2 regions of the Achromobacter sp. 2789STDY5608615 genome follow, and region 2 is predicted to be linked to the other one. Evidence: riboswitches for the same ligand, from Rfam matches in the RefSeq annotation. Region 2 holds a riboswitch; the other holds the start of a gene.
The links. A riboswitch is a leader RNA that binds a small molecule or an ion and turns the genes downstream of it on or off. The one in region 2 is predicted to bind fluoride.
Positions count from the first base shown of each region.

Region 1: it holds a riboswitch for fluoride, as region 2 does, so the genes downstream of both, AOZ49_RS09970 (voltage-gated chloride channel family protein) here and crcB (fluoride efflux transporter CrcB) in region 2, are expected to answer to the same signal.

Region 1 covers NZ_CYTY01000009.1:52,027-64,082, forward strand. The annotation lists gene AOZ49_RS09955 (efflux RND transporter permease subunit) at 1-1,297, opposite strand, end outside; gene AOZ49_RS09960 (multidrug efflux RND transporter permease subunit) at 1,294-4,371, opposite strand; gene AOZ49_RS09965 (efflux RND transporter periplasmic adaptor subunit) at 4,368-5,537, opposite strand; fluoride riboswitch at 5,707-5,777, shown strand; gene AOZ49_RS09970 (voltage-gated chloride channel family protein) at 5,893-7,206, shown strand; gene AOZ49_RS09975 (DUF190 domain-containing protein) at 7,224-7,592, shown strand; gene AOZ49_RS09980 (LysR family transcriptional regulator) at 7,614-8,552, opposite strand; gene AOZ49_RS09985 (FAD-dependent oxidoreductase) at 8,680-9,834, shown strand; gene AOZ49_RS09990 (hypothetical protein) at 9,905-10,720, shown strand; gene AOZ49_RS09995 (NnrS family protein) at 10,740-11,990, opposite strand.
Region 2 covers NZ_CYTY01000034.1:53,714-65,769, forward strand. The annotation lists gene AOZ49_RS24175 (LysR family transcriptional regulator) at 1-120, opposite strand, end outside; gene AOZ49_RS24180 (dihydrodipicolinate synthase family protein) at 262-1,200, shown strand; gene AOZ49_RS24185 (Bug family tripartite tricarboxylate transporter substrate binding protein) at 1,279-2,247, shown strand; gene AOZ49_RS24190 (SDR family NAD(P)-dependent oxidoreductase) at 2,237-2,941, shown strand; gene AOZ49_RS24195 (DUF1415 domain-containing protein) at 3,054-3,614, opposite strand; fluoride riboswitch at 3,668-3,729, shown strand; gene crcB (fluoride efflux transporter CrcB) at 3,892-4,263, shown strand; gene AOZ49_RS24205 (hypothetical protein) at 4,361-4,612, opposite strand; gene AOZ49_RS24210 (M20 family metallopeptidase) at 4,809-6,281, opposite strand; gene AOZ49_RS24215 (LysR family transcriptional regulator) at 6,418-7,335, opposite strand; gene AOZ49_RS24220 (alpha/beta hydrolase) at 7,449-8,402, shown strand; gene AOZ49_RS24225 (Bug family tripartite tricarboxylate transporter substrate binding protein) at 8,421-9,407, shown strand; gene AOZ49_RS24230 (hypothetical protein) at 9,481-10,740, opposite strand; gene AOZ49_RS24235 (ATP-binding protein) at 10,847-12,056, opposite strand, start outside.

The DNA.
Region 1 (12,056 bases), on a different contig from region 2:
GCGTGAAGCCGACCTCGCGCACGCCGCGCAGGGCCGCCTGGCGCGGACCCAGGCCGCGCTCGAGGTGGCGCGAGATGTTCTCCAGCACCACGATGGCGTCGTCCACCACCAGGCCCGCGGCCACGATCAGCGCCATCAGCGACAGGTTGTTGAGCGAGAAGCCCCACAGGTACATGACGGCGAAGGTGGCGATCAGGCACACGGGGATCGCCACGCTGGGAATGGCGGCGGCTCGGGCGCTGCCCAGGAACAGCCATACCACCAGGATCACCAGCCCGACCGCCAGCCCCAGCGTCACGTGGGCCTCGCGCAGCGTGGCGTGGATGCCGGGCGAGCGGTCCAGCACCACGGTCAGGTCGACGTCGGCGGGCATCAGCGCGCGCAGGCCGGGCAGGGCCTGGTTGATGGCGGCGATGGTCTCGATGATGTTGGCGCCCGGCTGGCGGCTGATGGTCAGCACCACCGCCGGGTCGTGGTTGTGAAAGCCGCTGCTGTAGCGGTTCTCGACCGAGTCGCTGACGCGCGCGATCTGCGCCAGCCGGATGGTGGCGCCGTCCTGGTGGCGCACGATCAGGCCGTTGTAGTCGTCGGCCGTGCGCGGCTGGCCGGGCGTGCCGACCTCCCAGCGCTGGTCGGCCGAGTCCAGCTGGCCCTGCGGTCCCATGGGGGCGGCGTTGGCGATGGACTGGCGCAGGTCGTCGAGCGCCACGCCATAGTGCGCCAGCGCGTTGGGGTTGACCTGCACCCGCACCGCCGGCAGCGAGCTGCCGCCCAGCGTCACTTCGCCGACGCCGACGATCTGCGAGAGTTTCTGCGCCAGCACCGTGGCGCCCAGGTCGTAGAGCCGGCCGGCGGGCCGCGTCGGCGAGCTGAGCGCCAGCGCCATGATGGGCGCCTGCGACGGGTTGACCTTGCGGTAGGTGGGGTTGCCGGGCATGCCGGACGGCAGCTCGGCGCGGGCGGCGTTGATGGCGGCCTGCACGTCGCGCGCGGCCGCGTTGATGTCGCGGTCCAGCGCGAACTGCAGCAGCACGCGGGTGGCGCCCTGGTTGCTGGAGGAGCTCATGGCGCTGACGCCGGCGATGCCGCCCAGCGCGCGTTCCAGCGGCGCGGCCACGGTGCTGGCCATGCTCTCGGGGCTGGCGCCGGGCAGATTGGCCCGCACTTCGATGGTGGGAAAGTCCACCTGCGGCAGGGGCGCCACCGGCAGCAGGCGCCAGGCCACCGCGCCCAGCAGCGTCAGAGCCAGCGCCAGGAAGATGCAGGCGACGGGCCGGTGCAGCAGCGCGCGGATCATGGCGCCGGCCGGTCCGCGGCGGCGGGCGCGGCCTTGCGGCGGCCCGCGCCCAGCTGGTGGAAGAACAGGTAGACGGCGGGCGTGGTGAACAGCGTCAGCACCTGGCTGACCAGCAGGCCGCCCACCATCACCCAGCCCAGCGGCTGGCGCAGCTCGGCGCCGGAGCCGGTGGCCAGCATCAGCGGCAGGGCGCCGAACAGCGCCGCCAGCGTGGTCATCAGGATCGGCCGCAGCCGCAGCAGCGCCGCTTCGCGGATCGCCTCGCGCGGCGCCAGGCCGCGGCTGCGTTCGGCTTCGAGCGCGAAGTCGACCATCATGATGCCGTTCTTCTTGACCAGCCCGATCAGCAGGATGATGCCGATGACGGCGATCAGGTCCAGCGGCCGGCCGGTCAGCAGCAGCGCCAGCAGCGCGCCCACCGTGGCCGACGGCAGGGTCGAGAGGATGGTGACCGGATGGATCGCGCTTTCATACAGCATGCCCAGCACCAGGTACATGGTGACCACGGCCGCCAGCATCAGCCACAGGGTGTTGGACAGCGAGGCCTGGAAGGCGGACGCCGCGCCCTGCAGGCGCAGCTCGACGCTCGGCGGCATGGCGATGTCCTGGCGCGCCGCCTCGATGGCGGCGATGGCCGCGCCCAGCGAGCCGTCCGGCGGCAGGTTGAACGAGAAATTGACGGCGGGGAACTGCGACAGGTGGTTGACCGCCAGCGGCACGGCGCGCTCGCTGACCGTGGCCAGCGCCGCCAGCGGAATCGGCTGGCCGTCCGCGGTTTTCAGGTGGATGCGCTCCAGCGCCTCGGGGCTGGCGGCCAGGCGCCGGTCCACCTCCAGGACCACGCGGTACTGGTTGGACTGCGTGAACAGGGTGGCGACCTGGCGCTGGCCGAAGGCGCTGTAGAGCGCCTGGGTCACGTCGTCCATGGTCAGGCCCAGCCGCGCGGCGGCGTCGCGCGAGACCTCCAGGTAGGCCTGGCGGCCGCCGTCCTGCAGGTCCGACGAGACGTCGGCCAGTTGCGGCGCGGCGGCCAGGCGCTGGGTCAGGGCGTGGCTCCAGCGCGCCAGCAGCGCGCTGTCGGGCGAGGTCAGGGTGAACTGGTACTGGCCGCGGCTGACGCGATCCTCGATGTTCAGCTCCTGCACCGGTTGCAGGAACAGCGAGATGCCCTGCACCTGGCGGGCGCGGGCGTCCAGGCGCGCCATGATGTCGGCCAGCGGCGCGCCGCGCTCGCTCCAGGGCTTGAGGTTGACCAGCAGGCGGCCGGTGTTGAGGGTGGCGTTCATGCCGTCGATGCCGATGAAGGACGACAGGCTGGCGACGTCGGGATCTTCCAGCAGGCGTTGCGCCAGCGCCTGCTGGCGCCGCGACATGGCCTCGAACGAGGTGCTTTGCGCCGACTGGGTCACGCCTTGCAGCACGCCGCCGTCCTGCACCGGGAAGAAGCCCTTGGGCACCGCCAGGTACAGCAGGCCGGTCAGCACGACGGTGGCCAGCATCGCCAGCAGCGTCAGGCGCTGGTGGCGCAGGGTGATGTCGAGCCAGCCGGCGTAGCGCGCCTGCAGGCGGTCGAGCAGGCCGGGCGGGCGCTCGGCGTGCGGCGGCAGCAGGCGCGCGCACATCATGGGCGTCAGCGTCAGCGACACCGCCAGCGAGATCAGGATGGCCACCGCCAGCGTGATGGCGAATTCGCGGAACAGCCGGCCGACCACGTCTTCCATGAACAGCAGCGGGATCAGCACGGCGATCAGCGACAGCGTCAGCGACACCAGCGTGAAGCCGATCTGCCCGGCGCCCTTGAGCGCGGCCGCCATCGGACTGTGGCCTTGTTCGCGGTAGCGGGCGATGTTCTCCAGCATGACGATGGCGTCGTCGACCACGAAGCCGGCGCCGATGGTCAGCGCCATCAGCGTCAGGTTGTTGGTGGAGAAGCCCGCCAGATGCATCACGCCGAACGTGCCGATCAGGGACAGCGGCACCGCCAGGCTGGGGATCAGCGTGGCCGGCAGGTTGCGCAGGAACAGGAAGGTCACCAGCACCACCAGCCCGACGGCGAAGGCCAGCTCCCATTGCACGCCGCGCACGGAGGCGCGGATGCTTTCGGTGCGGTCGGTCAGCACCCGCACCTGCACCGCCGCCGGCAGGCTGGCGGTCAGCTGCGGCAGCAGCGCCTTGACCTGGTCGGCCACCGCGATGACGTTGGCGCCGGGCTGGCGCTGGATGTTCACCAGCACCGCCGGCTGGCGGTCGACCCAGGCGGCCAGGTAACGGTCCTCGGCGCCGTCCTCCACCGTGGCGACGTCGCCCAGGCGCACCGGCGCGCCATTGCGCCAGGCCACGATCAGGTCGCGGTATTCCTGCGCGCTTTGCAGCTGGTCGTTGGCGTCCATGATGACCGAGCGCACCGGGCCGTCGAAGCTGCCCTTGGGCTGGTTGGAGTTGGCCTTGGCGATGGCCTCGCGCAGGTCGGTCAGTTGCAGCCCGCGCGCGGCCAGCGCCATCGGGTTGGCCTGCACCCGCACCGCGGGCCGCTGGCCGCCGGCCAGGCTCACCATGCCCACGCCCGACAGTTGCGCCAGGCGTTGCGTCATGCGGGTGTCGACCAGGTCGTAGACCTGCGGCAGCGGCAGCGAATCCGAGGTCACGGCCAGCGTCAGGATCGGCACGTCGGCCGGGTTGACCTTGCGGTACACCGGCGGCGTCGGCAGGTCGGACGGCAGCAGCGAGCCGCTGGCGCTGATGGCGGCCTGCACCTCCTGTTCGGCCACGCCCAGCGAGACGTCGAGCGAGAACTGCAGCGTGATCACCGAGATGCCGCTGCCGCTGGAGGACGACATCTGCTTGAGCCCCGGGATCTGGCCGAAGCGGCGCTCCAGCGGCGCGGTCACGGCGCGCGCGGTGACGTCGGGGCTGGCGCCCGGATAGGGCGTGGTGACCTGGATGATGGGGTAGTCGACCTGCGGCAGCGCCGCCACCGGCAGCATGCGCCAGGCGAGGATGCCCGACAGCAGCAGCGCCAGCATCAGGAGCGAGGTGGCGACCGGCCGCAGGATGAAGGGACGTGACAGGCTCATTGGGTTTCCACGATCAGCACGTCGCGGCCGTCATGCAGGCGGTCCACGCCTTCGACCACCACGCGCTCGGCCGCGGCCAGGCCCGAGCGGACTTCGACCCGGCCGGCGTTGGCGCGGCCCAGCGTCAGGTCGCGCCGGGTGGCGCGCTGGTCGTCATCGATGACGAAGACGAAGGCGCCGTCGGCGCCGTACTGCACCGCCGCCGTGGGAATCGACAGCACGTCTTCCTGCCGCGCCAGCGCCAGCCGGATATTGACGAACTGGTTCGGGAACAGCGCCTCGTCGGCATTCTCGAACAGGGCGCGCAGCTTGACCGTGCCGCTGGCGGCGTGGATCTGGTTGTCCAGCGCCTGCAGCGTGCCGAGCGCGATCAGGCGGCGTTCGTCGGCGTCCCAGGCCTGCACCTGCAGGGCGGCGTCGCCGGCCTGCGCCTGGGCCTGGCGCAGCAGGTCCAGATGGGTCTCCGAAATCGAGAACAGCGCCGAGATCGGGCGCGTCTGCACCAGGGTGGCCAGGCCATTGGCGTCGGCGGCGCGCACGTGGTTGCCGGCGTCCACGCGCCGAAAGCCGATGCGGCCGTCGTGCGGCGCCTGGATGCGGGTCTGCGCCAGCAGGCGGCGGGCGTCGGCGACGCCGGCCGCCAGGCGCTGGCGCTGCGCGGCGTAGCTGCGCGCCTGGGCCTCGGCGGTGTCCAGCTGCTGGCCCGCCACCGCTTCCTGGCGCGCCAGCTGCCGGTAGCGGCGCAGGTCGATCTCGGCATTGCCGAGCAGCGCCTCGACGCGCGCCAGTTCGCCTTCGGCCGCCGCCAGCGCCGCCTGGTAGGGGCGCGGGTCGATCTCGGCCAGCAGTTGGCCGCGGCTCACCGCCTGGCCTTCGGTGTAGTGCAGGCGTTGCAACTGGCCGTCGACCTGGCTGCGCAGCACCACCTGCGCCAGCGGCGTGACCGTGCCCAGCGCGTGCAGGTCGCGCGGCAGCGGGCCGCTGCGCGCGGCGGCGATGCCGACGGGAACCGGTTGCTGGCCGTAATTGGGAATGGCGGCGGGCGCGGGGCCTTGCAGGGCGTAGCGCCACAGCGCCCACGCGGCCAGCGCGGCCACGGCCAGGAGAGCGGCCAGCACCAGGCGCTGGCGCGAGGAGGCGGCGCCCACGGAAGGGGGCAGGGACATCTTGGTACTGCCGGGGACGGAAAGTTGGGGACAGGACGGATTCTATCTGAATAATAATTATTAGCGTTTTGGAATCAGTTTTCTGTCAGGTTGCGGCGCGGCCGGCCTGCCGCGCGGCGGGCGCATCGCGACGCGCTTGCCTCGCCGTTGGCGGGCTGCTAGCATTCGTCCGTTCGTCGGAGATGGCATTCCTCCACCAACCGCCGCGCGCCTTGCGCGGCTGATGATGCCTACAGATCCCTGGCACCGCCGGGGCTGTAGGCATTTTTTGCGTCCGCGGTTTTCTTGCCCGCGCCCGACGCATCCCGCAGCCTGGTGGATTCAGGGGAGTTTTTATCCTCGGACCCGGAACACCATGTCTCGCCCCTCCCGCCTGGAACAGTTGGAACTGCTGCCGTACATCGGCAAATGGCTCGTCATCGCCTTCATCGTCGCCTGCCTGGCGGGCGCCGCCTCGGCGCTTTTCCTGCACGCCCTGGATTGGGCGACCGCCACCCGCCTGGCGCATCCGGCGCTCATCTGGCTGCTGCCCGTCGCGGGCTTTTTCGTCGGCTGGTGCTATCTGCGCCTGGGGCGTCCGGTGGAAGCGGGCAACAACCTCATCATCGACGAGATCCACGATCCCAAGAAAGTCATTCCCCTGCGCATGGTGCCCATGGTGCTGGGGGGCACGGTGATCTCGCACCTGTTCGGCGCGTCCGTGGGCCGCGAAGGCACGGCGGTGCAGATGGGCGGGGCGCTGGCCGACCAACTGACGCATCTTCTGCGGCTGCGCCCGGAGGATCGGCGGATCGTGCTGATGGCGGGCATCGCGGCGGGCTTTTCCTCGGTGTTCGGCACGCCCCTGGCGGGGGCCATCTTCGGGCTGGAGGTGCTGGCGATCGGCCGCATGCGCTATGACGCGCTTTTTCCCTGCGTGGTCGCGGCGATCGCGGCGGACCAGGTGGGCCAGGCCCTGGGCATCCACCACACCCATTATGCGGTGTCGCAGGTCGCGCCGCTGGGCCTGGTGAGCGTGCTGAGCGTGGTGGTGGCGGGCATCCTGTTCGGCCTGATCGGCATGGTCTTCGCCAACAGCGCGCACGCCATCGGCGCTTTCATGAAGCGGCATATCGCCTACGCGCCGCTGCGGCCCCTGGCGGGCGGAGCGGTGATCGCGGCGGCGGTGTGGGCCACCGACGGCTATCGCTACATCGGCCTGGGCATCCCCTCGATCGTGCAGGCGTTCCAGCAGCCGGCGGCGCCGTGGGACTTCGCCGGCAAGCTGCTGTTCACCGTGGCCTCGCTGGGCAGCGGCTTCAAGGGCGGCGAGGTGACGCCGCTGTTCTACATCGGCGCCACGCTCGGCAACGCGCTGGCGCCGCTGCTGCAATTGCCGTTCTCGATGCTGGCCGGGCTGGGCTTTGTCGCCGTGTTCGCCGGCGCCGCCAACACGCCCATCGCCACCATCGTCATGGCGATCGAGCTGTTCGGGCCGGACATCGCGCCGTTCGCCGCCATCGCCTGCATCGCGGCCTATTTGTTCTCGGGACACAGCGGCATCTACCGCGCGCAGCGCGTGGGACACGCCAAGCACCGCGCGCTGCCCGGGGAACTGCGGCTGTCGGAACTGGGCGCGTACCGCAAGCGGCTGCGCCAGCAGTCCGTGGCGCGCACCCCTGAACAATGACCCGAGGACCTGACCCGATGACGACCGACCTGACCGCGCTGCGCCTGTACTTTCCCATTTCGGCCCGGGCCCGGGCCACGCGCTTCTGGCACCGGCTGAGCGCGCCCGCGCTGGCCCACCACCTGATCAACGCCGCGCGCCGCGCCGGCATCCAGCAGGCGGTGCTGCACCCCATCCAGTCCGGCTACCTGGCGGGCGAACGCCTGAGCCATCATCACCCGGAGGTCACCCACATGAAACACCCGCAATGCATCGAGCTGATCGACCGCGAAGCGGTGCTGCGGACCTTCCTGCATGACCATGCGGCCGAACTGCACAAGGTCCGGGCGGTGCTGCTCAAGTGCGAGATCCCGCTGATCCCCGGCGCCGAGCCGGCCATGGGCTGAACCCGGGCGGGTCAGGGACCCCTATGCTTGCGGCGCAGGCGCGGCGGCCGGGCCCAGGCCGACCTCGGCCAGGCGTTGCTGGATCAGATCCAGCAGCGCCCGGGCCCGCGCGCTGACCGACTGGCGGTGACTGTAGACGCCCAGCAATTGCAGCGGCGCGGGTTGCAGGTCCAACGGCACTTCGCGCAGGCGGCCGGTGGCCAGGTCTTCCTGGCATGAGGCGGCCGCCAGGATCGCGAAGCCGATGCCCTGGCGCGCGCCCACCAGCGCCAGTTCGCCGCTGTTGACGCGGTAGCGGCTGCGCACCGGCACCTTGACGATGTCACCGGCCGCGTCCACGAATTGCCACGGCATGCCCTTGAGCGCGCTCAGGGTGGTGATGCAGGGCAGCGCCTTGAGCTGGCGCGCCTGGCGCGGGGCGCCGACGCGGGCCAGCAGCGCCGGCGCGGCGACGACGATGCTGGGCAGGATGGCCAGTTCACGGGTGATGAGGCTGCTGTCGTCCTGGCGGCCGCGATGGAACACGATCGACAGATCGACATCCTCGCGCAGGGCGTCGATGCCGTCGAGGCGGGTGTCGCAGGCCAGGTCGATGCCGGGATGACGGTCGCAGAATTCCGCCAGGATCGGCGCCAGCAGCCGTGGCGCTTCGCCGGGCATGCACAGGCGCAGCGGCCCGCGCAGCGCCTGGCGGACGGCGCCCAGTTCCTCTTCCGTGGCGGCCAGGCTATCCAGCAGCGGCTTGGCCCGCTGGTACAGCAGTTGGCCGGCTTCGGTCATGCGCAGGTGGCGGGTGCTGCGTTCCAGCAGCCTCACGCCCAGCCGCCGCTCCAGTCCCGCGACATGGCGGCTGACGTTCGATGAGGGCATGGCCAGACGCCGCGCCGCGCCCGCGAAACTCTGTTCATCCACGACCGCCGCATAGACGCGAACGCTGTTCAGATCCAGGGCCTGGCCCATGATTATCCCGTTTGAGATATGAAAGGAACCCATTTTTCCATACTAGTTCTCGCATCCGGCGGAATCTACGATGCGGATCCTGTGTGCGGCGTCGGGCCGGCACGCGGAATTTGAACAGGAATTCAGCATGGACATCGGAATACTGGGCGGCGGGATTGCCGGCCTGAGCGTGGCGCTCGCGCTGCATCGGTCGGGGCATCGGCCGCGGGTCTACGAACGCGGCGCCGCGCCGGCCGCCATGGGGGCCGGCGTGACGCTATGGCCCAATGCGGGGTTCGTGCTCGACCGGCTCGGCCTGCTGCCGGACATCGCGGCGCTGGGGGGAAAGCCGGTGGCGATGCGCCGTTACGACCCCGCGGGCAATGCCCTGGGGGGACTCGACATCACCGCGCTGGATCGCCTGATGGGTTACCCGACCCATACGATCCTGCGCCGCGACCTGCTGGCCGCGCTGCTGGCGCACACGGCGCGTGCCGGCATCACGGTCGAGTATGACCACTGCGCCGTGGCGATCGAGCCGGGCGATGATGGCCGCGCCACCGCACGGTTCGGCAATGGCGCCGCCATCCGGCCGGACCTGCTCATCGGCGCGGATGGCCGGATGGACTCGGTGGCGCGTCGGTTCGTCACGGGTGACAACACGCCGGTGTACCAAGGGTTCGTGAACTGGATCGGTGTCGCGTCGGCGCCGGGCCTGGCCGATGACATCGCCATCCAGGACTATTGGGGCGTCGGCGAGCGTTTCGGCTGCGTCGCGGTGCGGCCGGATCTGGTCTATTGGGCGGGGGCCCAGGTCCGGCCGCTGTCCGCCGCCGGGCAGGGGGCGGATCCGCGCGCGGAGGTCGCCGGCCTTTTCGCCGATTGGGCCGCGCCGGTCGCGCGCATCATCCAGGCGACGCCCGCCGACGCCGTGCGCCTGATCGCCGTGCATGACCTGGACACGCCGGCGGTCTGGCACCGGGACAATGTGCTGCTGGTGGGCGATGCCGCGCATGCGCCATTGCCGACCTCGGGCCAGGGCGCCTGCCAGGCGCTGGAGGATGCCTGGCATCTGGGCCAATGCCTGGCGGCCGGGCCACGCGACCTGGAGGCGGCGCTGGGCGCCTTCACCGCGATCCGCCAACCCAAGACCGCCGGCTTGACCGAGCTGGCCCGCGTCCATGCGCGCGGCCTGTTCGAGCGCGATCCGGAGATCTGCCGCCTGCGCGACCAGCAGGCCAGGGCGGCCGACCCGGCGGCGGCGCTACGGGGTTTGGCCAGCGCCTGGGGCGAAGGGCTGTGAACGGGGATAATACGGTTTTCCAGCCAGTTTCCGCCCCGGCGCACGCCGGGCCGCTCATAGGGTTTCATCCATGCAAGAAAATACCTCCGCCGCCGCGCTGATCGACGCGCTGCGCACCGACCGCGCCGCGTTGCAGCTGTGGCAAACCGTGGCGCGCGAGTACCAGGGCAAGCATGCCGAGGTGCTGGCGCCGCTGGAGGTCACCGAGATCGAGCTCAAGGCCGGGCTGGTGTTCTGCTTCGACCATGCCGCCAAGCAGAAGGAGCTGACCAAGGCGGAACGCCAACTGGTGTCCGAGATCGCCGCGCAATTGGGGCAGGAGACGCTGTTCTCGATCCTGCTGGATAGCACGCCGGCCGAATGCGACGTCGAGCGCCTGAAGGCGGTCTACCGCAAGCACAGCGATTCCGACATCGACGCCGAAGTGGCCGAGGAACGCGAGGCCGAGGCGGCCGAGATGGCCGAGATGGCCGCCTCCGAGCAGGCCCAGGCAGACGCGCCCGCCACCGCGGCGACGTTCGGGCCCGACGCGCTGGCGCAGGCCGAGGCCTTGCTGGCGCTGGGGCCGGATGGCCTGGACGGCGTGCCCCAGGACACGCTCGCGCAGGCCATTCCCGTGCTGCGGGAACAACTGGCCGCGCTGAACCGCGAGCTGGCCGCGTTCGAGCGCGACTTCAAGGCCGAATACCGCTTCGATCCGGAGCAGCCGATCGACCCGGCCGACCTGATGGAAGACCTGGAGGCGGAAATCGCCGATGTGCAGGACTACATCGGCGAGCTGGAGTTCGAGCTGTCGCAGTTCGTCGACATGCAGCAGCTCAAGGCCTGGCTCAAGGCCATGAAGAAGCAACTGGAAGCGAGCCGCCGGCGCGAAGCGCGCGGCTGAGGCCGGGGCCGCCCGGATCTCAGGGCGCCCGGCGCGGCCCGGCGGGCACGATCTTCATCAGCGGCGCGGCCGGCTTGGCCGCGGCGTCCGCGCGCGGCCGGATCATCCACGGGAAGAAGCGCCACAGATACAGGCCGAACCCCAGCGCCCAGGCGCAGGCCGAGGCGTGCAGCAACCCCGCCGTGGCGCCGGTTGGCAGCAGGGCGGCCAGGCGCAGCAGCGCCGCCAGGATCACCAGGGCGTAGCTCAGCACCATGCTGCGGTCGGCGCGCAGCGGCCGGCCCAGGTGGCCCATCGCCGTGCGCGTGGCCATGCCGATGATCAGCACCGAGAAACCGGCCACGCCGATGACGTGCGCCGGCCAGGCTGGCCGCGCCACGTAGCCGGCCAGTTGCGCCGCGCCCGCCAGCAGGCCGATGCCCAGGCCCAGATAACCCACGTACAGGATCCACAGCAGCGGCACGCGGCGCGCGGCCCAGGGCTTCCAGGCCAGCCACTGCGCCAGCGCCAGGACGCCGGTGACCGCGAGCAGCAGCGCGGCGGCGCGCGGCGCGCCGGCCAGCAGGCAGGCAATCGCCAGCACGCCGGCGCCCAGCTGCCAATGGCCGCTGCGGGTGTGGGGCGGAATCTCCAGGCCCTGCACGGCGCGCTTGGCGAAGAACGGCAGCACGCGGCGCGCGATCAGCAGCGTCAGCACCGCCATGGCGAGCAGGCCGGTGTTGAAGTAGCGCATCAGCGCCACGTAATCGCCGGCCAGGGCGGCGCGCAGGTACAGCGCATGCGCCGCGGCCAGTGCCAGCAGCAGCAGGGGCACGCCGTAGTTGCGGCGGTTGCGCGTGATCCAGACGGCGCGCGCCAGCGCGGCGGCGGCCCACAGGAAGAACAGCAGGTCGGCCGCGGCCGCGAGGGTGAACGCCGTCATGCCGGGCGCCAGGTAGGCGCCGCGCGCCACCAGCCAGACCGCGCACAGCGCCGCCAGCGGCGCGCCGCGCAGCGGATTGCGGCCGGTCCAGTTGGCGCCCGCCGTCAGCAGGAAGCCGACCGCGATGGTGGCCACGAAGCCCCACAGCATCTCGTGCGCGTGCCAGGGCATGGCGGTCAGCACGCCGGCCAGCCGGGCCGGCGCGAACACCCACAGCAGCACGGACGCCAGCGCCCAGGAACAGCCGGCCAGATACAACGGGCGGAAGCCCATTTCGGTGAAGGCGCGCCAGTTCGGCCGCGCGGCGCCGTCGGCGGCGGGTTCTTCCAGGGTGAGCAGGGTGGACATTGGGGGCCTTTGCACGGGGCGGCCGGCGTACCGACCTTTAATGTGTATTTGAAATACATATTAACG
Region 2 (12,056 bases):
CCATTCCTCCAGCGCGCGGATGTGGCGGCTGAACGCGGGCTGCGCGATGGCGCGCGCTTCCGCCGCGCGCGAGAAACTTCCGGTGTCGGCCAGCGCGAGGAAATCCTCCAGCCAATTCATGTCCAGAGGTCGGTTTCCAGGTCCCATGATTGTTTGCAGCGCAGCATAGATAATTCTATGCAATTCGAGTATTGGACGGCCCAAAGGGGATGCCGCAATCATAGCGGCCATTCCCCCACCCACAGGACCTGGAAAACACCCATGCCTTCCATCCCGAATTACCGTGGCATCATCCCCGCGATCGCCTGCCCGTTCACCGCCGACCGCCGCATCGACGAGCCCGCGCTGCGCCGCCTGGCCAGCTGGCTGGCGGGCCACGACGGCGTGGTCGCCGTCATGACCAACGGCCACACCGGCGAGGTGTTTTCGCTGACGCCCGCCGAACGCGCGCAGGTCACCCGCATCGTGGCCGACGAGCTGCGCGGCAGGCTGCCCGTGATTTCCTCGATCGTGTGCGAAGGCATCGCCGAGGCCGCCGAACACGCCCGCGCCGCGCGCGCCGCCGGCGCCGCCGCGCTGGATGTGATGCCGCCCCACCACTGGTTGCGTTTCGGCTTCACGCCCGGCCACGCGCTGGAATACTTCCAGGCCATCCACGAGGCCGCGCCCGATCTCGACCTGGTCTGCCACGTCTATCCGGCGTGGACGCGCGCGTCCTATTCGTCGAGCCTGCTGGCCGACCTGGCGCGGCTGCCCTACGTGCAGGCCTTCAAGGTCGGCCAGCGCGACATGAACAAGTATGCCCGCGACATCCAGGCGCTGCGCGACGCCGATGCCTCCAAGGCCATTCTCACCTGCCACGACGAATACCTGCTGGCCTCGATGGTGCAGGACGTGGACGGCGCGCTGGTCGGCTTCGCCACCTTCATCCCGCAGCTCATCATCGACCTGTGGGAGGCGGTGAAGGCCGGCGATCTGAAGCGCGCGCAGGCGGTGCAGGCGCTGATCACCCCGCTCAAGGACGCGGTGTATGGCGCCGGCGAGCCCACTGGCGAAGCGCATGCCCGCATGAAGGCCGGCATGTATCTGGCCGGCGTGCTGGAGAGCGCCACGGTGCGTCCGCCCACCGAGGCCCCCGGCCCGGTCGAGATGGACGCGCTGCGCGCCGCGCTGGCCAAGGCGGAACTGCTGGCGCGCTGACGCCGCATCGCGCGGCGGCCAAGGGGCGGGACAGCCCCGGCCACGCCGCGACGACATCAAAACCCGAGGAGACACATCATGCGAAAAACCATTCTGTTGCGCGCCGTGCTGGCCCTGTGCACGGCGCTGGGCGGCGGCGCGGCGCAGGCCGAGGCGGCCTATCCCGCACGCCAGGTGCGGTTCGTGATTCCCTTTCCGCCGGGCGGCACGCTGGACATGCTGGGCCGCGACGTGGCCCAGAAACTGAGCGAGCAGACCGGCCAGAGCTTCGTGGTGGAAAACCGTTCGGGCGGCAACGGCATCATCGGCGCCGACGTGGTGGCCCGGTCGCCGGCCGACGGCTACACCCTGCTCTTTAACGCCTCGACCTTCACCACGGCGCCGATGACGATGAAGTCGGTGCCCTTCGACGTCGACAAGAACTTCGTGCCCGTCGCCATGGCCGGCAAGGCGCCGCTGTCGGTCTCGGTCAAGAAGGACCTGCCGGTGTCGGACCTGGCCGGCCTGCTGGCCTACGCCAAGCAGAACCCGGGCCGGCTCACCTTCGCCGTCGGCTCGATCGGATCGGCCGGGCATCTGGCCACCGAACTGCTCAAGCGCCAGGGCGGCCTGGACTACATGGTCATTCCCTACCGCGGCACCTCGCCCGCGCTGCAGGACCTGGTGGGCGGACGCATCGACGGATTCATCGACCCGGTGCTGGGCGCCCTGTCGTACTACAAGGGCGGCATGCTGAAGATCCTCGCCGTCACCTCGGAAGCGCGCCTGCCCAACCTGCCCGACGTGCCCACGGTGGGCGAAGTGCTGCCCGGCTACCAGTACTACAGCTGGTACGGCCTGTGGGCGCCGGCCGGCACCCCCGCGCCGATCGTCGAGAAGCTCAACGCCGAGGTCAACAAGGCCCTGTCCTCGGGCATGGCGGCCAAGTACGAACAGCTGGGCGTGACGATCACGCCGATCACCACGGCCGAGTTCACGCGTTTCCAGAAGGACGACATGGCGCGCTCGCGCAAGATCATCGAAGAGGGGCACATCCATGTCGACTGATCCCACGCCAGGCCACGCCGTCGTCACCGGCGCCACCGGCGGCATCGGCCAGGCGATCGTGCAGCGGCTGCTGGACGGCGGCTGGCGCGTGACCGGGCTGGACCTCGGGCCCGCCGTGGCCCGGCATGCCGCCTACCGGCATGTCGAGGTCGACCTGTGCGACGACGCCGCCACCCGCCAGGCCTCGCAGGCCCTGGACGACGTCACGGCCCTGGTACATGCGGCGGGGCTGTTGCGGGTAGCGCCGCTGGCGCAATCGGACCCCGCCGACGGCGAACGCATGTGGAAGCTGCACGTGGATGCCGCGGTGCGCCTGACCCGGGACTTGGCGCCGGCGATGGTGGCGCGGGGCGCAGGCCGCGTGGTGCTGGTCGGCAGCCGCGTCGCGCAGGGCATGCCCGGCCGCGGCCAATACGCCGCGTCCAAGGCCGCCTTGGTGGCGCTGGCGCGCAGCTGGGGCGCCGAACTGGCGGGCAACGGCGTGACGGTGAACGTGGTGTCCCCCGCCGCGACGCAGACGGGCATGCTGGACGCCCCCGCGCGGGCCGCCAGTCCGGCGCGCCTGCCGCCCATCGGCCGGCTAATACAGCCAGCCGAGATCGCGGCCCTGGTGGCGTTCCTGCTGTCGGCCGAGGCGGCCGCCATCACCGGCCAGGACATCGCCATCTGCGGTGGAGCATCGTTGCCCCGCTGAACTCACGTTCGCGCGCGGCCGACCGTGCCCGCGCGGTCGCGCCCCGATGCGGCGGCGTCCCGACAGATGCGACAACGGCGCCGACGGCCTTCGCCGCCGGCCGCGCCCGGCATCAGGCGGGCTTGCGCATCAGCCGCTGCCAGCCTTCCAGGCCCAGCCGCGTCAGCGTGTCGATGTTCTTCTCGTAGATCTCGGCGGCGTCGGGAAAGGACTCGACCGCGCGGTCGATGCTGTCCTCGCGCAGCAGATGCAGGATCGGGTACGGCGAACGGTTGGTGTAGTTCTCGATGTCGTCCGGCTGCGTGTCGGCGAACTGGAACTGCGGGTGGAACGTGGCCACCTGCAGCTCGCCCACCAGGCGCATGCGCTTGAGCAGGCGGTCCGACAGGTCCTCGAAGTCGTTGAACTCGAGGAAATCGTCGAGCGCGTCGGGAATGATCAACAACGTGGCGTCGATCTTTTCCGGATCGGCCTCGGCCAGCAGGGCCAGCTCGTCCTGCAGGTCGGTCAGGACGCCTTCGGCGTCGGTCGCATCGCTGACGGCAAAGCGGATCTGGTCCTTGACCTGAACCGCTTTGGCGAACGGACAGAGATTCAGGCCGATCACGGCCTGGGTGAGCCAATGGCGGGTTTCGGCAACCACGTTGGCGTAGGCGTCGGAAGTGGAAATCATGGCGGGTAATCCTGGCAAAACGCGAGTATAGGCGACCGACCTGGGCTAAAATGGCCGGCAATGGGAATGGAGCTTCCCAAAACCGCCGATCTCGGCTGATGGCTCCTGCTGACCGGGCAACATGCCCGCAGCGGGTGTCGTCCGGACAAACACCCGCCGCGGCGGGTGTCTTGTTTTCGGGCCGCGACCTCGCTGGAGGCCGCCCGCGCTGCCCCACCGCGCGGCCCGTGGGCAAGCCCCGGCTGTTGCTCTCCATCGTTTGATCTGGAGAGACATCTTGAATCTACTGCTGGTATTCGTCGGCGGCGGCCTGGGTTCCGCCGCGCGCTACGGCATGAGCCTGGCCGCGCTGCGACTGGGCTGGATCGCCTTCCCCTACGCCACCCTGGCCACCAACGTGATCGGCTGCTTCGTCATGGGGCTGATCACCGAACTGCTGGCGCTGAAGTTCTCGGTGTCGCAGCCGACCCGGCTGTTCCTGACCACCGGCATCGTCGGCGGCTTCACCACCTTCTCGACCTTCGCGCTGGAAACGGCGCTGCATGTGGAACAGGGCCGCGCCGGCCTGGCGCTGCTGTACGCCGGCCTGTCGCTCGGCCTGGGGCTGGCGGCGCTGTTCGGCGGGATGGCGCTGGTGCGGACGCTGTGACGGCGGCGGCCGGGGCGCCGTTGACGGCCGCGCTCGCCATTCGCCATCCGTCCGACATTGCCGGAGCCTGTGGCGCCGCGCTAGAGTGGCGCCACGACTACGACAAGAGAAACGGATGGCCATCGCGCTCACCTATTTCGCCAACCGCCTGTCCGACGATGAATTGGTGATGCTGCTGCGGCAACGCGAGAACTTCTACGTCGAGAACATCAGCGCCATGGATATGCTGACACAGCGCATGCAGGCGCTGCTGGCGACGGACGGCTTGCACAGCGTGGTACAGATCGCGCCCCAAAATGCGGCCCCCCCTCTCATTCATTCCCAACCCGATCACGGACACCGTCTTCATCCTGAGCGGCCTGTGGGCATTACTGCGGCGGATCGCGCAACGATTCACCCGTCCCCGCTGCGACGTACTCCTGCGAGTGACCTCCGAGACAGCCATGCGCGTCGTGTTCCGCCCATCGGCACGCCCCTCGGCAGCGCCTCCGACGCCATGAAAAAAGCCCGGCCAGGCCGGGCTTTCCTTCATCCGCCACCGCCGATCAGGCCGTCGGCATCGCCGCCATGGTCTGCGCGACCGCGGCGGTCAGCTTCTTGCCGTAGGGCACGTGCAGGAATTCATTCGGGCCGTGGGCATTGGACTTGGGGCCCAGCACGCCGCAGACCATGAACTGGGCCTTGGGGAAGCCCTTCTGCAGCATGCTCATCAGCGGAATGGTGCCGCCCTGGCCGATGTAGCCGCAGGGCGCGCCATAGTATTGCTGCGAGGCAGCATCCAGCGCCTGGGTCAGCCACGGCGCCGAGGCCGGCGCGTTCCAGCCGGTGGCGGCGCCTTCGTTGGCCTTGAAGAGGACCTTGGCGTTGTAGGGCGCGTCGGCTTCCAGCAGGGCCTTGATCTCTTCGGACGCGGCGACGGCGTCGATCAGCGGCGGCAGGCGCAGCGACAGCTTGAAGGCGGTGCGCGGGCGCAGCACGTTGCCGGCGCTGGACAGCGGCGGCAGGCCTTCGGCGCCGGTCACCGACAGGGTCGGGCGCCAGGTGCGGTTCAGCAGGGCCTGTTCCGGCTCGGTGGTCATGGGCAGCACGAAGCCGCCCTCGGCGCCGCAGCTCCAGGGGAAACGGCGCCACACTTCATCGCCCAGGATGCGGGCGGTGGCGTGCACCTGTTCGATGCGGTCGGCGGGGATTTCGCAGTGCAGGCTCTGCGGCAGCAGGCGGCCGGTGCCGCTGTCTTCCAGGCGGTCCAGCAGGTGGCGCAGGATGCGGAACGACGACGGCACCACGCCGCTGGAGTCGCCCGAGTGCACGCCTTCGTCCAGCACCTGCACTTCCAGCGTGCCCGAGACCATGCCGCGCAGCGAGGTGGTCATCCACAGCTGGTCGTAGTTGCCGGCGCCCGAATCCAGGCACACCACCAGGGCCACGTTGCCCAGGCGGTCGCGCAGCGCGTCGACGTAGGGCAGCAGGTCGTAGCTGCCGGATTCTTCACAGGTCTCGACGATGCCGACGCAGCGCGGGCGCGGGATGCCCTGCTTGTCCAGCGCCATGATGGCGGTGAGCGAGGCATACACGGCATAGCCGTCGTCGGCGCCGCCGCGGCCGTAGAGCTTGCCGTCCTCGTACTTCGGGGTCCAGGGGCCGAGGCCGGCGCGCCAGCCCGAGAATTCAGGCTGCTTGTCCAGGTGGCCGTACAGCAGCACGGTGTCGCCGTTGTCGCTGCGGGTGGCGGGCGCGTCGAAGAAGATCACCGGCGTGCGGCCCGGCAGGCGCACCACTTCCAGCTTCAGGCCCGAGACCTTCTGGGCTTCGACCCACTGCGCCGCGTCACGCACCACGCGCTCGATGAACGCGTTCTTTTCCCAGTCGGCATCGAACGCCGGGCTCTTGGCCGGGATGGCGATGTAGTCGGTCAGCGCGGGGATGATCTCGTTGTCCCACTTGTCGTCCACAAAAGCCTGCAGAGCCTTCGGATCGAGGGTAGGAGGAAGTGCGTCGTCGGGGATGCGTGCGTTCATGGCGCGGGATCCTGTGGTCGGATGGCAGAAGAATCCGCCATTTTATGCCTGCCGGGCGCGCTCGGCATCTTTTGTCCCTGTTTCCTGCCCGGCCACCGGAAAACGGTGCCGGCTGGCGCGCCGCCCCGCCCTCCCCCTAGCGCGCCGCGTAGGCCTCGATCCGGCTCCACACCTGGCGCGCCAGCGGCTTGGCGTTGTCCACCGACTGGTACAGCCGGATCTCCATGTGGATGTCGTTGCGCGCGCTGTCGGCCCGCGCCAGGACGCCGGCGCGCAGGTCGGCTTCGACCAGCGTGTGCGGCAGCCATGCCAGGCCGAAGCCCTGCCGCGCCATGGCATGCAGCGCGTCTGCCAGGTCCGATTCGTACATGGTCTGCAACTGCGCCGGCACGCACAGGCCGCGCAGGCGGTCGCGCAGGATGCGGCCCAGCGACATGCTGTCGGCGTAGGCCAGGAACGGCACGGCCGGATCCGAGGCCAGCTTGGGCACCGCGTGGCGCGGGTGGCGGCTGCCCGGCGCCAGCGGCGCGCTGACGGCCACCAGCTTGTCGGCGCCGACCCGGCGAAAGCGGTAGTTGGGGTTGTCGATCTGCGCGTACAGCGGCTCGTGCGCGTGGCACAGCAGGAAATCGACCTCGCCGTCGGCCAGCATGTCGATGCCAAAGTTGAGCGTGGTGGTGACCACCTTCAGCTGGAACGGCTGCATGCCCTGCTGCACCTTGGCCATCAGCCCCGGCAGCACCGAATGCGCCAGCGTCTTGCCGGAGGCGATGGCGATGCGGCGGGTGCGTTCCAGTTCGGGCTTCTGCAGGCCCTGGCGCGTCTCGCGCAGGATGTCGAGCACATCGATGGCGGCCGCCAGCATGCTGCGCCCGGCCGCGTTCAGGGTCGAGACCTGATGCCCGCGCTCGACCAGCGGCACGCCGGCCCAGTCCTCCAGCGCCTTGATGCGGCGCCCGAAGGCCGGATGCGTGACGTTGCGCGCCTCGGCCGCCTGGAACAGGTTGCGCGCCTTCGACAGGGCCACGAAGTCCTCGAGCCACTTGATATCCATCCCGTCTCCACCTTCTTCTTGTGTCGCTGTGCCGTATCGGCACAAGCCCTGCACATTTTGCACAAACCCCGCGCTTGTTACAACTAGTATTACGGCGTCTTCTGGAGATGCCGATGTCCGACGCCCCCGTCCTGCTGAAATCCCTGCGCAGCCACTTCCTGGGCGGCCGCGAGGTCGCGGCCGGCGGACTGCCGGTGCTGCAGAAGCAGGTGGTGGGCAACGGCGCCGCGCGCGCCATCGACATGAACGGCAGCTACTGCGCCGGCCAGCTCTACGTGCAGGAATACCGCCTGGCCGAGCCGCGCCACCCGCACCCGGTGCTGCTGTGGCATGGCGGCGGCATGACCGGCGCGCAATGGGAGAGCACCCCCGACGGCCGCCAGGGCTGGCTCTGGCGGCTGCTGCAATCCGGCTATGACGTGTTCGTGGCCGACGCGCCCGAGCGCGGCCGCGCCTCATGGGCGATGTATCCGCAGATCTATGACGCGGCGCCCATCTTCCGTTCCAAGGAAGAGGCCTGGCAGCTGTTCCGCATCGGTCCGGCCGACGGCTACGCGCCCGCCGGCCAGCCGCGCCGCGCTTATCCGGCGCAGCAATTTCCCGACGATGCCTTCGACGCCTTCGCCAAGCAGTTCGTGCCGCGCTGGCTGGCGCATGACGCCATGGCGCTGGACGCCTACCGACAACTGCTCGATCTGGCCGGCCCCTGCATCGTCATCGGCCACAGCCAGGGCGGCGGCTACGCCACCCAGCTGGCGCGCGAATGTCCCGGCCCGATCCGCGCCGTGGTGGCGCTGGAGCCGACCGGCACGCCCGAGCGCGTCGACGGCCCCCTGCCCCCGCAACTGCTGGTCTGGGGCGACCACTTCGACCACAACGACACCTGGCGGCGCTACCGCGCCCAGACGGACGCCTACTGGGACGCCCTGCGGCGGGCCGGCCGGCGCGCCGACGTGCTGGACCTGCCCGCCGCCGGCATCGCCGGCAATTCCCATTTCTGCATGCTGGACCGCAACAGCGACCGCATCGCCGAACTGATCGTCGACTGGCTCAACGGCCTCGACTAACCTTCGCCTGGAGACACCATGAAACTGACCAAAACCGCAATCGCCGTGGCGTTGCTGAGCGGCGCCTCGCTGATCGCGGGCGCGGCCTCGGCGCAGCAGGCCGACTATCCCAACAAGCCCGTGCGCCTGATCGTGCCGTTCGCCCCCGGCGGCACCGCCGACATCATCGGCCGCGTGTTCGCGGCGCAGCTGGGCACCGAACTGGGCGCCACCGTGGTGGTCGAGAACAAGGCCGGCGCGGGCGGCTCGATCGGCACCCGCTTCGTGGCCGACGCGGCGCCGGACGGCTACATCCTGCTGCTGGCCTCGTCCAGCACCCACGGCACCAACCCGGCGGTCTACAAGAACCTGACCTACGACGCGGTGCAGGACTTCACCGCCATCACCCAGCTGGTGACCGTGCCGGGCGTGCTGAGCGTGACCAAGGACTTCCCCGCCACCGACCTGAACGGCCTGATCGCCAGCGCCAAGGCCAACCCGGACAAGTACACCTACGCCTCGTCGGGCGCGGGCGGCCTGGGCAACCTGGCGATGGAACTGCTGAAGTCGATGACCGGCGCCAAGCTCATGCACATCGCCTACCGCGGCGCGGGCCCGGCCTTCACCGACGTCATCAGCGGCCAGGTCTCGATGATCTGGGAGCCGGTGCCGGCCTCGCTGCCGTACATCAAGGGCGGCCAGATCCGTCCCATCGCCATCGCCGCCGACACCCGTTCGCCGGAACTGCCCGACACGCCGACCTTCAAGGAAGCCGGCCTGCCGCGCTATGAAGCCAACGCCTGGAACGGCCTGCTGGCGCCCAAGGGCCTGCCGGCCGACGTGACGCAGAAGCTGCACGACGCCTCGGTCAAGGCGCTCAACAACCCCGAGGTCAAGGCCAAGATGGCCAGCCTGGGCGGCACGGTGGTGGCCGGCACGTCGGAAGCGTTCAAGAACGTGATCGCCAGCGACGTGAAGAAGTGGAAAAACGTGGCCGCCGACGCCAAGATCCAGCTGGATCAGTAAGGCTGTCAGGCCCCAGCGGTCTCGCGCCCGCCCCGCCGCGCTACAGGCGGCCGAGCGGGCGCGGTCCCCGCGCTTACTTGAACCGCGTCAGGTGGATCAGCATCGTCCGATCTGAATTGGCGCGCAGCAAGTCGGTCAGGCCCTGGGCGTAGTCAGGCATGGTCAGGTTCAGGAATGCCGTGCTGCCGCCGCCAACGCGCATTTCGAAATTGGCGGTCGTGTCACCCACCTGCAGGGTGGGAACGCCCACGTCGCCGCCCGTTCGCTGCGGCACGATCGCGGCAATGATCGCATCCCGGCCGACCCTGGCCACCGAGCATTCCGTACTGACCGTCGGATCGAGCAGCAGGCCGCCCAGGCCCTCCTGATCCTGTTGGTCGAGCTTCTTCGGATCGATGATGAGGATCGCGGTGTTGAACATGCGAGCCGACAATATCTGGTCAGAGGGCGCGGTCAGCTCTCCCTGCCGTTCCGCGGCGACCGAAAAGCAGCCCCGGGCGGGATTGTGGGTGAGTGATTGGACCACCCGCTCGAGGCGAGCGGGATCCTCGAGATCGTGCGCCGAAACACGCACCAGGTTGTTGCAGACCACCTGGCTGCTCGACTCGTCGGCACTGACGATGGCGCGCGAGCCCAACGCGCTGCCAGGCTGCAACCCCTCCTCGATACGACGGCTCACCGCGTACGAGGTCGGCACGGGGAACGCCGAGGTGGATGGCGCCACCATGCCGCCCACGGGAATCTGGATATCCCCTTCCGTCCGCATATTGTCCAAGGCCTGCCGGGGATCCCGCACCGGCGGTGGCACGTTCGGCGCCTCGGCCTTCAACTGGCCAATCATTTCCATCAACGCGGCATTGGCCTGGAGCATCATCTGATGACGGTCGGCCATGGCGGAAACGTCGTCGCGCACCTCCTGCAGATGGCTGCGCAGCCGGGTCGCATCCTCGACCGAAGGCGTATGACCATGCCGGACCAGCGCCAAGGCGTCGTGCAGGCGCTCGTTGACGCGATTGAGCTGTTCGCCGTGGACCTGCTCTTCTTCGCTCAACGCTCCCACCAGGGACAGGCATTCGTGGACCAATCGCTGCTGCTGCAGGATTTCGTCGGCGCCCTTGGCGACCGCCTCGCCATTCCTGGCATCGGGCTGGAACGCCGTGGGGTATTGCGCCTCAAGATTGGTCCGGTGTTCCTGCTTCGAGGCGGCGATGCCGTCCAGCAGTTGGGCCAGCCGGGAGTAATTGTTGGCCGTCTTGATATGGTCTTCCTGCAAATCGGTAACTTCATGCTGCAGGTAATTCGCGCCTGACCGCAAGGCCGCAATGTCGTTCATGGGACGCCTCCGCGCATCGTTGTCCACGGGCAGGGAGCTGCCCGCATCCCGGTGAGTAACGAAGCAGCCGGCGAGGTTCCCTCGCCCGGTGCGTGGCGGCCAGGCGTCAGGCCGGCGCGAAGTTGCCGGGGAACGTGACCGTCAAGCCCACGCCGCGCCCGTTCAGGCCTGGCGCGAACGCCACGACCGCGCCATGGCGCGCGGCGATCTGCGCCACCAGCGACAGGCCGATGCCGCTGCCGCCGGCGTTGGCGCCCGGGGCCCGATAAAAGCGGTCGAACACCCGCGCCCGTTCGCGCGGCGCGATGCCGGGGCCATCGTCGGCGACCCGCAACCAGGCCGCGCCGCCCTCGCCCGCGCCGCAGGCCACGGCGATCTGCCCGCCCTCGGGGGTGTAGCGCAGCGCGTTGTCGAGCAGGTTGCGCACCAGCACCCCCAGCGTGTCCATGTCGCCGCGCGCGCCGCAGGCCTGCACGTCCAGCTGGATGCGCTGGCGCTTGCGCGCCGCGGCCGCCTCGCAGTCGCGCACCAGCAGCACCACCAGCGCGTCCAGCGCCACCGGCCCGGGACCGGCGTCGGATTCGCTGGCCGCGTCCATGCGGGCCTGGTCCAGCAATTGCTCGGCCAGGCGCGCGGTGCGCTGCGCCACCGCGCGCAGTTGCAGGGCGGCGTCGGCGGCCGGCGTGTCGGCGATGCGTTGCAGCAGCACTTCGGTCTGGGCGCTGAGCGCCGCCAGCGGCGTGCGCAGTTCGTGCGCGGCGTCGGCCAGGAAGCGGCGCTCGTGGTCCATGGCGGCCTGCAGGCGCAGCAACAGCGCATTGATGGATTGCACGTAGGGATGCAATTCCCCCAGCAGGCGGTCCAGCGGCAGGGGCGCCAGATCGAACGGCGCGCGCCGCAGGATCGCCTCGCCGGCCTGGTTGACCGGCCGGAAGGCCTGGCGCACCACGATCCAGGTGGCCGCCGCCAGCAGCAGGAACAAGGCGGTGACGATGACCAGCCCGCGCTTGAACGCGGCCACCGCCTCGGCCCGCAGCACGCTGTCGGCGCGGGCCAGCTGCACCTGCACCTGGCCGGAGGCGTCGCTGAGCGAATACACGCGCCAGCTCTCGCCATTGATCACGCTGTCGCGGAAACCATCGTCGAAATGCGGATTGAGCGGCTGGGCCGGCGATTCCGGCGAGCGCAGCGCCAGGCGCCGGTCCGCCAGCGACCAGATCTGCACCGAGGCGCGCTCGCCGCGGAAATGGCTGGACGACGGCAGCTCGAAACGCTCGTCCGGCCGTTCTTCGAGCAGGCTGCGGCGCAGCGACAGG